DNA from 3 places in the Limosilactobacillus pulli genome. Region 3 is predicted to be linked to each of the others. Evidence: predicted binding sites of a transcription regulator. Region 3 holds the regulator's gene; each other region holds the start of a gene.
What was found. Region 3 encodes LexA, which represses DNA repair genes until DNA is damaged. Its sites were predicted from a motif close to CNAACANNTGTTNG; they were not measured.
Positions count from the first base shown of each region.

Region 1: a site for LexA is predicted at 1,464-1,477, ahead of parE (DNA topoisomerase IV subunit B). Genes of this name have one in related genera too.
Region 2: a site for LexA is predicted at 1,424-1,437, ahead of uvrB (excinuclease ABC subunit UvrB). Genes of this name have one in related genera too.

Region 1 is NZ_CANCWQ010000025.1:9,012-12,294, reverse strand. Features, by position in the region: gene QOS03_RS07265 (SDR family NAD(P)-dependent oxidoreductase) at 1-545, opposite strand, end outside; gene plsY (glycerol-3-phosphate 1-O-acyltransferase PlsY) at 735-1,367, opposite strand; gene parE (DNA topoisomerase IV subunit B) at 1,555-3,283, shown strand, end outside.
Region 2 is NZ_CANCWQ010000011.1:30,273-33,555, forward strand. Features, by position in the region: gene QOS03_RS04940 (hypothetical protein) at 1-283, opposite strand, end outside; gene QOS03_RS04945 (hypothetical protein) at 415-618, shown strand; gene QOS03_RS04950 (HAD family hydrolase) at 668-1,363, shown strand; gene uvrB (excinuclease ABC subunit UvrB) at 1,513-3,283, shown strand, end outside.
Region 3 is NZ_CANCWQ010000006.1:40,451-43,733, forward strand. Features, by position in the region: gene QOS03_RS03150 (IS4 family transposase) at 1-668, opposite strand, end outside; gene QOS03_RS03155 (pyridoxamine 5'-phosphate oxidase family protein) at 840-1,415, shown strand; gene lexA (transcriptional repressor LexA) at 1,455-2,081, opposite strand; gene QOS03_RS03165 (DUF896 domain-containing protein) at 2,248-2,499, shown strand; gene QOS03_RS03170 (YneF family protein) at 2,578-2,808, shown strand; gene QOS03_RS03175 (lysophospholipid acyltransferase family protein) at 2,930-3,283, opposite strand, start outside.

The sequences.
Region 1 (3,283 bases), on a different contig from region 3:
TTGGAAAGCGCATCGGCATATGCCTTGGTCAGCCCTAAGACGCCATGCTTGGCTGCCGTGTAGGGGAAGATGAACTTACCGGCACGATAGGACTGCATTGAGCCAATGTTGATGATCTTACCGTGATTCTGCTTAGCCATGTATTTCGCCGCAGCATGTGACATGTGGTAGAGTGCGTTGAGATTTAGATTGATGACCTTATCCCAGTCTTCATCCTTGAATTCCAAGACGTCATTGCGAATCTGAATGCCAGCATTGTTGACCAAAATATCCAGACCGCCCATTTCCTTTACGCATTGTTCGATGATTGAATCGGCACAGTCTGGCTTGGTGATGTCGCATTGCAAAAAGCCGATCTTTTGACCATTGGCTTCTACGGCCTGACGCGTTTCTTCCCAGCCACGCTTGGAATTGGAAACTACGAAGATATTAGCGCCATACATTGAAAGTGCCTTGGAGTAGTTTTGCCCCAAGCCATTGGCACCACCAGTGATCAAGGCAACCTTGCCATCCAGACGAAAGCTTTGTTGATTAAAGACAGTCATAATTAAGCACACCTCTTCTTAAATACTTGCTAAGTGATCTTTTGACTTTAGGAAATCGTTACACCTTATTATAAGCGCTTTCAAAATGATTGCAAGCAGTTTTAGGAAATCGGTTTCCAATTGGGTAGCTTGTCATACAAAAAACGCATCGCTGGCGCAATGATGCCAAGTGATGCGTTTGGATGCAAGCTATTTATTCTGGTTGCGTTTTTGCTGGCGTCGATAACCTAGTCCAAAATGAACCAGTGACTCAGTACCGTTAAAGATACGTTTGATGTTGGAACGGTGCAGCCAGATGATCACAATTGTCAAGAAGCCAGCAATGACTGCCAGAATCCAGTCATGGATGCACAAAGCGATAATAAAGATGGCGGTGATGCCAACGATTCCGGCAGCACTAGCCATGCTGGTCAGTAACAGTACGGTCAGGTAGATCACCCATGCTACTAAAAAAAGCAATGGATTGTAGGCCAACAAGATCCCGGCACTGGTGGCAACGGCCTTGCCGCCATGGAAATGATCAAAAATTGAGCAGGTATGGCCCAAAACGGCAAACAGACCGATCAAAAGCGGACTGACGGTTTGGCTGCAGTGAAAAAAATATGGCTGACAGGCGGCCAGGGTTCCCTTAAACATATCCAAAAACAACACGGTTACCCCGGCTTTAGGTCCTAAGATGCGCAGTGTGTTGGTCGTGCCGATATTGCCACTGCCAAATTGCCGAATATCTTTATGGTAAAAGATCTGACCAATCCACAACCCCCACGGAATTGAACCCAGCAGGTAGGCAATGATGGCCATCAAACAGATTTTTAAAAACATGAACTGATAAAAACTCCCTCAATATGATTGCATAATTGTTATAATAGCACATTGATCGATTACGGCAACTTTACTTTGACAAATTGAAATAATGGGGGCACAAATGTTTGTATAAAGTTTGCCAAAATCTGTTAAATCAGTTATATTAAAAAACGTTACTTAAAAATTGTACGAGGGGGGCCATTCTTTGGCAGAAAAAGAATATCAATACGATGCATCCTCCATTAAGATCCTGAAAGGGCTCGAGGCGGTTCGTAAACGGCCTGGGATGTACATCGGCTCAACTGATACCTATGGCCTGCACCATCTGGTATACGAAATTGTCGACAACGCAGTCGATGAAGCTTTGTCGGGTTTTGGCGATGAGATCAACGTCACGATTGAACCTGACAACTCGATTACGGTCCAAGATCATGGTCGAGGGATGCCAGTTGGAATGCATGCATCAGGTAAGCCAACGCCAGAAGTCATCATGACGGTGCTGCACGCCGGGGGTAAGTTTGGTCAAGATGATGGCTACAAGACATCTGGTGGTCTGCATGGGGTTGGGGCCTCGGTCGTTAATGCCCTGTCTTCCAAGCTGACGCTGACGATTGTGCGCGATCACGTTCGCTACCAGGAAAAATTTGTCGACGGCGGTAATCCAGTCGGTACCCTTAAAAAAATGGGCAATACCCGCGCTGGATCGGGGACCACGGTAACCTTTAAGCCGGATCCAAAAATCTTTTCAACGACGGTCTATAACTACGACACTTTGGCCAGAAGGCTGCGTGAGTCGGCTTTCTTACTCAAGGGGCTGAAGATTACGCTGACCGACAAGCGTGCTGATCAGGAAAAAGAAGAGGTCTTTCAGTTTGAAGATGGCATCAAGGACTTTGTCGACTATTTGAATGAAGACAAAGATACCCTGGGTCAGATCATGTACTTTGATGGCAAGCAGGATAGCGTTGAGGTAGAGGTCGCGGCTCAGTATAATGATGGCTATTCAGAAAACGTCTTAAGCTTTGTCAACAACGTGCGCACTCCAGATGGCGGCACGCATGAAGCTGGTTTTCGCAATGCCTGGACCAAGACTTTCAATGAATATGCCAGAAAAGTCGGTCTGCTAAAAGAACGCGATAAAAACCTGGAAGGATCTGACGTACGTGAAGGCTTGACGGCAGTCGTATCAGTACGAATTCCAGAACGGATTCTCCAGTTTGAGGGTCAGACTAAAGACAAGCTGGGGACGCCAGAAGCCCGGAAGATCGTTGACTCAATCGTCAGCGACCAGCTAAGCTACGTGCTGATGGAAAATGGCGATGAAGCCCAACAGCTGATCCGAAAAGCACTCAAGGCACGTCAGGCACGCGAGGCTGCGCGCAAGGCTCGTGACGAATCACGCGGATCAAAGCGTAAAGGTCGCAAGGAACGCAATCTGTCAGGTAAACTGACCCCGGCTCAATCCAAAGATGCTACCAAAAATGAACTGTTCTTGGTCGAAGGTGACTCAGCCGGTGGTAGTGCCAAGCAGGGGCGTGACCGAAAGTTCCAGGCAATTTTGCCATTACGTGGTAAAGTCCTGAATACAGAAAAGGCTAAACTGGATGATGTCTTGAAAAACGAAGAGCTCAATACGATTATCTACACGGTTGGGGCCGGCGTCGGCAGCGAGTTCAACGTTGCTGATTCCAATTACGATAAGATCATTATCATGACTGATGCCGATGATGATGGGGCCCATATTCAAATTCTGCTGCTGACATTTTTCTATAAGTACATGCGGCCAATGATCGAAGCCGGCAAGGTATACATTGCTTTGCCGCCACTTTATCGAGTGCAGTCTGGCAAGGGTGCCAAGACCAAGATTCAGTACGCTTGGACCAACGACCAACTGACGCAGCTGACCAAGAAGATCCGTGGTGCACAATTGCAGC
Region 2 (3,283 bases), on a different contig from region 3:
TTTCGTTAAAGTCCTGACTGAAACTTTGAGAAAAGGCCAGCTGCTGAAATTTCTCCGGAATGCCGCGCTTTTTTTGCATCATCAGTGAGCGCTGATTCAGTTCCATCCGTGCTTGATCATAAGCTGCGATGGTTGTTTTAGTGGGCCGAAAGATAAACTCGGTCTGTCCGGGCTTTAAAAGTGGTGAGCGAAAGAATCCGGTTAGATAATTGGTATGCCGATTAAAGCGGTAGGTCAGATACTCACGCTCCAATCCTTTGCACATGGCTGGCGTAACAAACATGGCCAACTTCCTTTCCGATACTGAATAGATATAATTAATTTTTTCACGTTTTTTCTGATTTGACAAATAAATGCATTTTTGAACTTGATCGCCTATAATTTAGTTCAACGCTACTGCAAGGGGGATTTTAAATGGATAAGCCAACGCGCCGTCGAATTGATGGTCAGATTCTACTGTCGGGCCTGGCTAATTTTGCCATGTTTGTCGGCGGCTTTTGTCTGGCCGGTCATCATATGGGCTGGATGGCGGCCATGCTGCTGATTTATCTGGCAGCTACGGGACTGCAGTTTTATCTGATGGGTAAATTAGCTACCCAACAGCGTCATGATGATTAAAAATGCGCTATACTAAGTGAAGAATAATTTAAAAAGGGGTCAATTGCCAATGATTTTGACTTTTGCCGTTAATGGCACGCTATTGGATGAAACGCCATTTTTTGATGCATTAAAAGCACTTGCCAAAGAGCCAGAACTGGATGAAGAACAGGTTGTTTCGGCTTACCGCTTCTACCAGGCTCGCTTACAGTATGGCCAGGCATACCAGGATCAAAAGACGATCTTAAAGCAGACCTTAATGCTGATGGACGTGCAATTTAATGACCGCGGCTGGTTTGGTCGTCACTATGACGAGCTGCTGGCCGCCCAAAAAGAACTGCATCCATTCAACGATGCTTTAAAGGCGCTGCCGGTATTAAAGCGTCATAATAAACTGTATGCGATTGCCAATACCGACAATGATATTGCTCAAGCTCAGCTGCAGGAATTGAATGAATGGCTGGATGGCATCTTGACTGCTGAACAAGTACAGGATTACCAGCCACAGGCAGCCTTATTTGATCTGGTCAGCGAAAAGCTCAACCTTGACCAACAGGCTCATGCACATATCGGCAGTGATTATTGGCAAGATATCAAGCCAGCTGCTGATCGGTCTTGGCATAACGTTTGGATCAATCGGCAAGGAATGGCCAACTCACGGATGTACAAGCACAATAAGGCGCTGCCAACCTTAGAGAAGCTGCCAGACTATATTGCCCGCGTTGTGCCAGATATGGAGGAACGAGCTGCGCACCAATCAAACTAAAGAGCTTAAGCTGCCAAATCAGGCGGCTTTTTATTTTTAAGGCAGGAGCAAATCGTTAGACGAATAAACGTTCGTGTGCTAAACTTGTACCGATTTTATGCGACGGCAGAATCAGCGAATCCTGCTGTCGTCAACAAGGAGGAATTCTTTTGATTTATCGTCAGCCTGATCGACCATTTGAACTGGTTTCTGACTACCGGCCAACCGGTGATCAGCCCGAGGCCATTGCTCAGTTGACGCAAGGTCTTAAAGAAGGCGAGCATGCCCAGATTCTGCTGGGGGCAACCGGGACTGGCAAGACGTTTACGATCTCAAACGTCATTGCCCAAAACAACAAGCCAACACTGATTTTGTCGCACAACAAGACTCTGGCCGGTCAGCTGTATGGTGAGATGAAAAAGTTCTTCCCCAACAATGCAGTTGAGTATTTTGTTTCCTATTATGACTACTATCAGCCGGAAGCCTATGTACCATCCAGTGACACCTATATTGAAAAGGATGCCTCAATTAATGATGAGATCGATAAATTGAGGCATGCAGCCACCAGCGCGCTTTTGGAACGCAATGACGTAATCGTTGTCGCTTCGGTTTCCAGTATTTTTGGTTTGGGTGATCCGCGCGAATATCGTGATCATGTCTTGTCGCTGCACGTTGGTCAAGAAATCGAGCGTAACCAGCTGCTTAGAGACCTGGTCGAGATTCAGTTTGATCGCAACGATATTGATTTTCAGCGTGGCCGTTTTCGCGTTCATGGCGACGTTGTCGAGATCTTTCCAGCTTCGTGTGACCAGCGAGCACTGCGCGTTGAGTTTTTTGGCGATGAGATCGATCGAATTCGTGAAGTCGATGCTTTGACTGGCGAGATTATCGGTGATCGTGAACAGGTTTCGATTTTCCCGGCTACGCACTTTTTAACCAGTGACGATATTATGGATACTGCCTTACCACAGATTGAAGCTGAGATGAAAGAGCAGGTTGCAAAATTTACTAAAGAAGGCAAGCCGTTGGAAGCGGAACGGATTCAGCAACGGACGACCTATGATATTGAAATGATGCGCGAGATGGGCTACACCAACGGTATTGAAAACTATTCGCGCTTCATGGATGGCAGAAAGCCCGGCGAGCCACCATTTACGCTGTTGGACTTTTTCCCTAAGGATTTTCTGCTGGTCGTTGACGAATCACATCAGACCATGCCACAAGTACGTGGGATGTATAATGGTGACCGCGCTCGTAAGCAGCAGCTGATCGATTATGGATTCCGGCTGCCAAGTGCTTTAGACAACCGGCCACTGAGACTAAGCGAGTTTGAAGAACGAATCAATCAGGTTATCTACATGTCAGCCACACCAGGCCCTTATGAACTGGCCCAGACTGATCATGTTGTTCAACAGATTATCCGGCCAACCGGACTTTTGGATCCTAAGGTTGAGGTTCGGCCAGTTATGGGACAGATTGATGATCTGGTTGGTGAGATCAATCAGCGGATCGAAAAGAACGAGCGCGTCTTGATTACGACTCTGACTAAAAAGATGTCAGAGGATCTGACCGACTATCTAAAGGATCTGGGCTTAAAAGTCAAATATCTGCACAGTGACATTAAGACATTGGAGCGAACTCAGATTATTCGTGAGCTCCGGTTAGGCAAGTTTGATGTTTTAGTCGGAATCAACCTGTTGCGGGAAGGTCTGGATATTCCGGAAGTTTCGCTGGTCGCAATTTTAGATGCGGATAAGGAAGGCTTTCTGCGCAATGAACGCTCCTTGATTCAAACCATTGGGCGGGCTGCCCGTAATGCTAACGGTCAGGTTATCATGTACGCCGATACGATTACCGATTCAATGCAGGGTGCCATCGATGAGACCAAGCGGCGGCGTGAAATTCAAGAAGCCTACAATCAGGCCCATCATATCGTGCCCA
Region 3 (3,283 bases):
CTATCAAAGAGCACGTATTTCGCCACCACCCCCAGGTTGCGAGCCTGGCGAATTAATTCGATGACCACTTCATTCATCTTCCGTTGGGCTTGCGCCCGCCGTTGACCGGCAATTGTTCGTTGGTCAACTACCTGAGCTGAAGCTCCAACCAGATTCTGCTTCTTTCGCGTTGACATTAAGGCGAAATTAACGGGCAAAAAGGTATTACCATCACTCCAGCCAATTGTTAGGTTCCGATAGCCGGTCAAATACTGGTGGTGGTCATGATCAAACGTCCGCGCTAGTAATTCCGTTTTGACTGAATATGGACGGGAAATTAAGGTATCGACGATTAGCGCTAATCGCCGCCGTTGGTCGACCACCGGTCGCAAGGTACCGATCAGCTTCACCGCCACTAAGCACAATAATTTTTGCCAGTTGATTCGCCCATCATTGAGGACATTGCGGGCCGTCCGGGGACTAAAGTTAGGACTGGATTGCGCCCGGTAAAGCGAGCGCCGACTAAAACGGGCCTCGAATAGCCAAGCGACAATCATGGTCAAAGAAATTGCGGAGTGCCGTTTAAAATTAACCTGCTTACTAAGCTGACCTAGACCAATCAGGTGGAGAAAGGAGGAAATTAGGCGCTTAGTGTCGTTTTTTGCTTGAATTTGGGTTATACTTTTCATCGCGCAAGACTCTTTTCTACTTAGTTTGGTATGACTTAAGTATAACGTGAGAGTTCTTGCGTTTTCTATTTTTTACGCGAGAAAGCCTAGAGTCACGGTGATTAGCCGTGATTCTAGGCTTTCAAGTTTCAGTAATTTATTAAAAAACGATTATAAAAGAGGCGCTTTTTGATGAGAAATGATATCTATTTTGATCCGATGACGGTTGAATGGGTGATGGCGCATTGCGATATTGCGCGGCTCGGCGTACAGGATGACGAATCGGTGTATGTCGTTCCGGTCCACTTTGGCTATGAATTGGATGAGCAGCAACATTTTCATCTTTACTTTCATGGGAATGCGGCCGGTCAGCGCGCTCGTTTGATGCAGGCTAATCCGCATATTGGTGTTGAGATGGAAAGCGACTATCAACTGCTTCCGGCAGTGCGGGACTGCCTTTTCAGTGCCAGTTTCCATAGCGTAATTGGCAAGGGAACGGTTAAAGAATTGACGGCAGCTGAAGACAAAGTACACGCACTGACTGTAATGATGCACCATTACGTGGCACGAATGCCGCATCCGCTAACGGAGGACATGGTAAAGCAGGTTCATGTCTGGCGCGTTGATCTGGATGAGGTTGCCTGCAAGGTGAAAAATCCTAATGAAAACGACCAACAGATCTTAAAGGAGTTTGGGCATCAAGTAGACGTTCCCGATGCGGTCAGTTCCAGCAGTCAAAAAGCTGATGCAAAAGAGCCGATAGATTAGCAAAACAAAAAAAGAGGTGGGAATTGCCCCATCTCTTTTTTAGTAGATGCTGTCGCGGAAAAGCCCGACGACTTTGCCTAAAATAGTTACCCGGTCCAGGATGATCGGGGCCATTGTGTCATTTTCCGGCTGCAGGCGATAATGACCGTTTTCCTTGAAGAAACGCTTGCAGGTAGCCTCATTGTCATCATTCATGGCAATTACGATATCGCCGTTTTTAGCGGCATCCTGTTTACGAACGATAACCTTGTCGCCGTTTAAGATCCCCATGTTGACCATGGAATTACCTTGAATCTGCAGCATAAACAGATCGTTATGATCCGGAATCGAAGGCGGTATCGGGAAATAATCGGTTGCATCTTCGACCGCGAGAATCGGCTCACCGGCAGCAACGATTCCTAACAATGGAATTTTTTCCTGCTTTGGCGCAATTCCCAAGACATCCATGCCGGCGGGCGTAATCTCTAGGGCACGCGGCTTGGAAGGATCCTTTTGCAGGTACCCCTTCTTGATAAGCCGATTGATATGCCCGTGAACGGTAGATGTAGATGAAAGGCCGACAGCTTTACAGATTTCGCGAACGGTTGGCGGATAGCCGTGAGTGGCGACCTGTTGATGAATGTAGCTGAGAACGGCCATTTGCTTGCTGGCTGCTGTTTTTACCATGTTGCCACCTCATTTTCAGATTTGGAGTAATTATATCACACTTGCCAAATGTTTTCAAACATACGTTCGTTGAAACTTAACGGCGCGGATTGCTTGCTAAATAATGCGGCGTTCGCTACACTAAGTAACGTAAAAATCGCTGTTTAAGGCAGAGGGGAAGAAAATTATGGCTGATTCAAAAGCACAAGAAAAGCTGCTCAAACGAATCAATGAGCTGGCGCATAAAAACAAAACAGAAGGACTGACTGCGGCCGAAAAAGCTGAACGCAAACAGCTGCGTGATCAATATCTGAAGAATTTCCGGGAAGCTTTTCGCTCAAATATTGAAATGATGCGGATCTTTGATAAGGATGGCAAAGAGGTCACTCCGGAAAAAGTTCGGCAGATTCAACGTAAAAAAGGGCTGCGTGATGACTAATTCATCGAATGCGCCTTTTATTTGACGCCGATATCGTGTAACATTAGTATCGTTATCTAAAATAAGGGGGAAAAATCCATGAGTACTGGGCTTAGTATCATGTTGATCATCCTGGCACTGCTGGTTGGCCTTTTGGTTGGCTTCTTTGGTGCTCGGAAATACATGGAAAACTACCTGCGTAACAATCCGCCGATTTCTGAAGATATGCTGCGGACGATGATGATGCAGATGGGCCAAAAACCTTCAGATCGCAAACTGCACCAAATGATGCAAGCGATGAAGGCCCAAGCGCGTAAAGCAGGCAAATAGTAATCAAAAAGGACCGGTGCACTGCATCGATCCTTTTTGATTAGTATTGGTGCCAATCCTGACCAGTCTGACCGATTATGGTTGGCCAGCTGCCAGGCTAAGGTCAGGACTTTAAGCTTGATTAAAAGTCATCGTTTTTGGGCTTTTCTGGCATATAGTAGTGGTAATTGGGATCAAGCTCGTCGTCCAGTTGATCGAATGCCAATTGCATCTGGCGTTCCAATTCCTGTTGATTCTCATCGGTCAGCCGCATTTTACGGTCAATATAGATTGGCTCGCCAAAACTGATCTTGCGCTTTTGCCGTTTGAAGATGCTGCTTAGCTTCAATGGCCCTTGGTAGACGGCGGGCACCAGCGGCACGTTGGCCATTTTGGCAATGATCAGCGCGCCGCCTTTGATCTTGCTGGAATAGCGCGAGCCAGTCGGGAAGATGATGGTTGAGCGATCACTGTTTTTCAGTAGCCTGACCGGAGT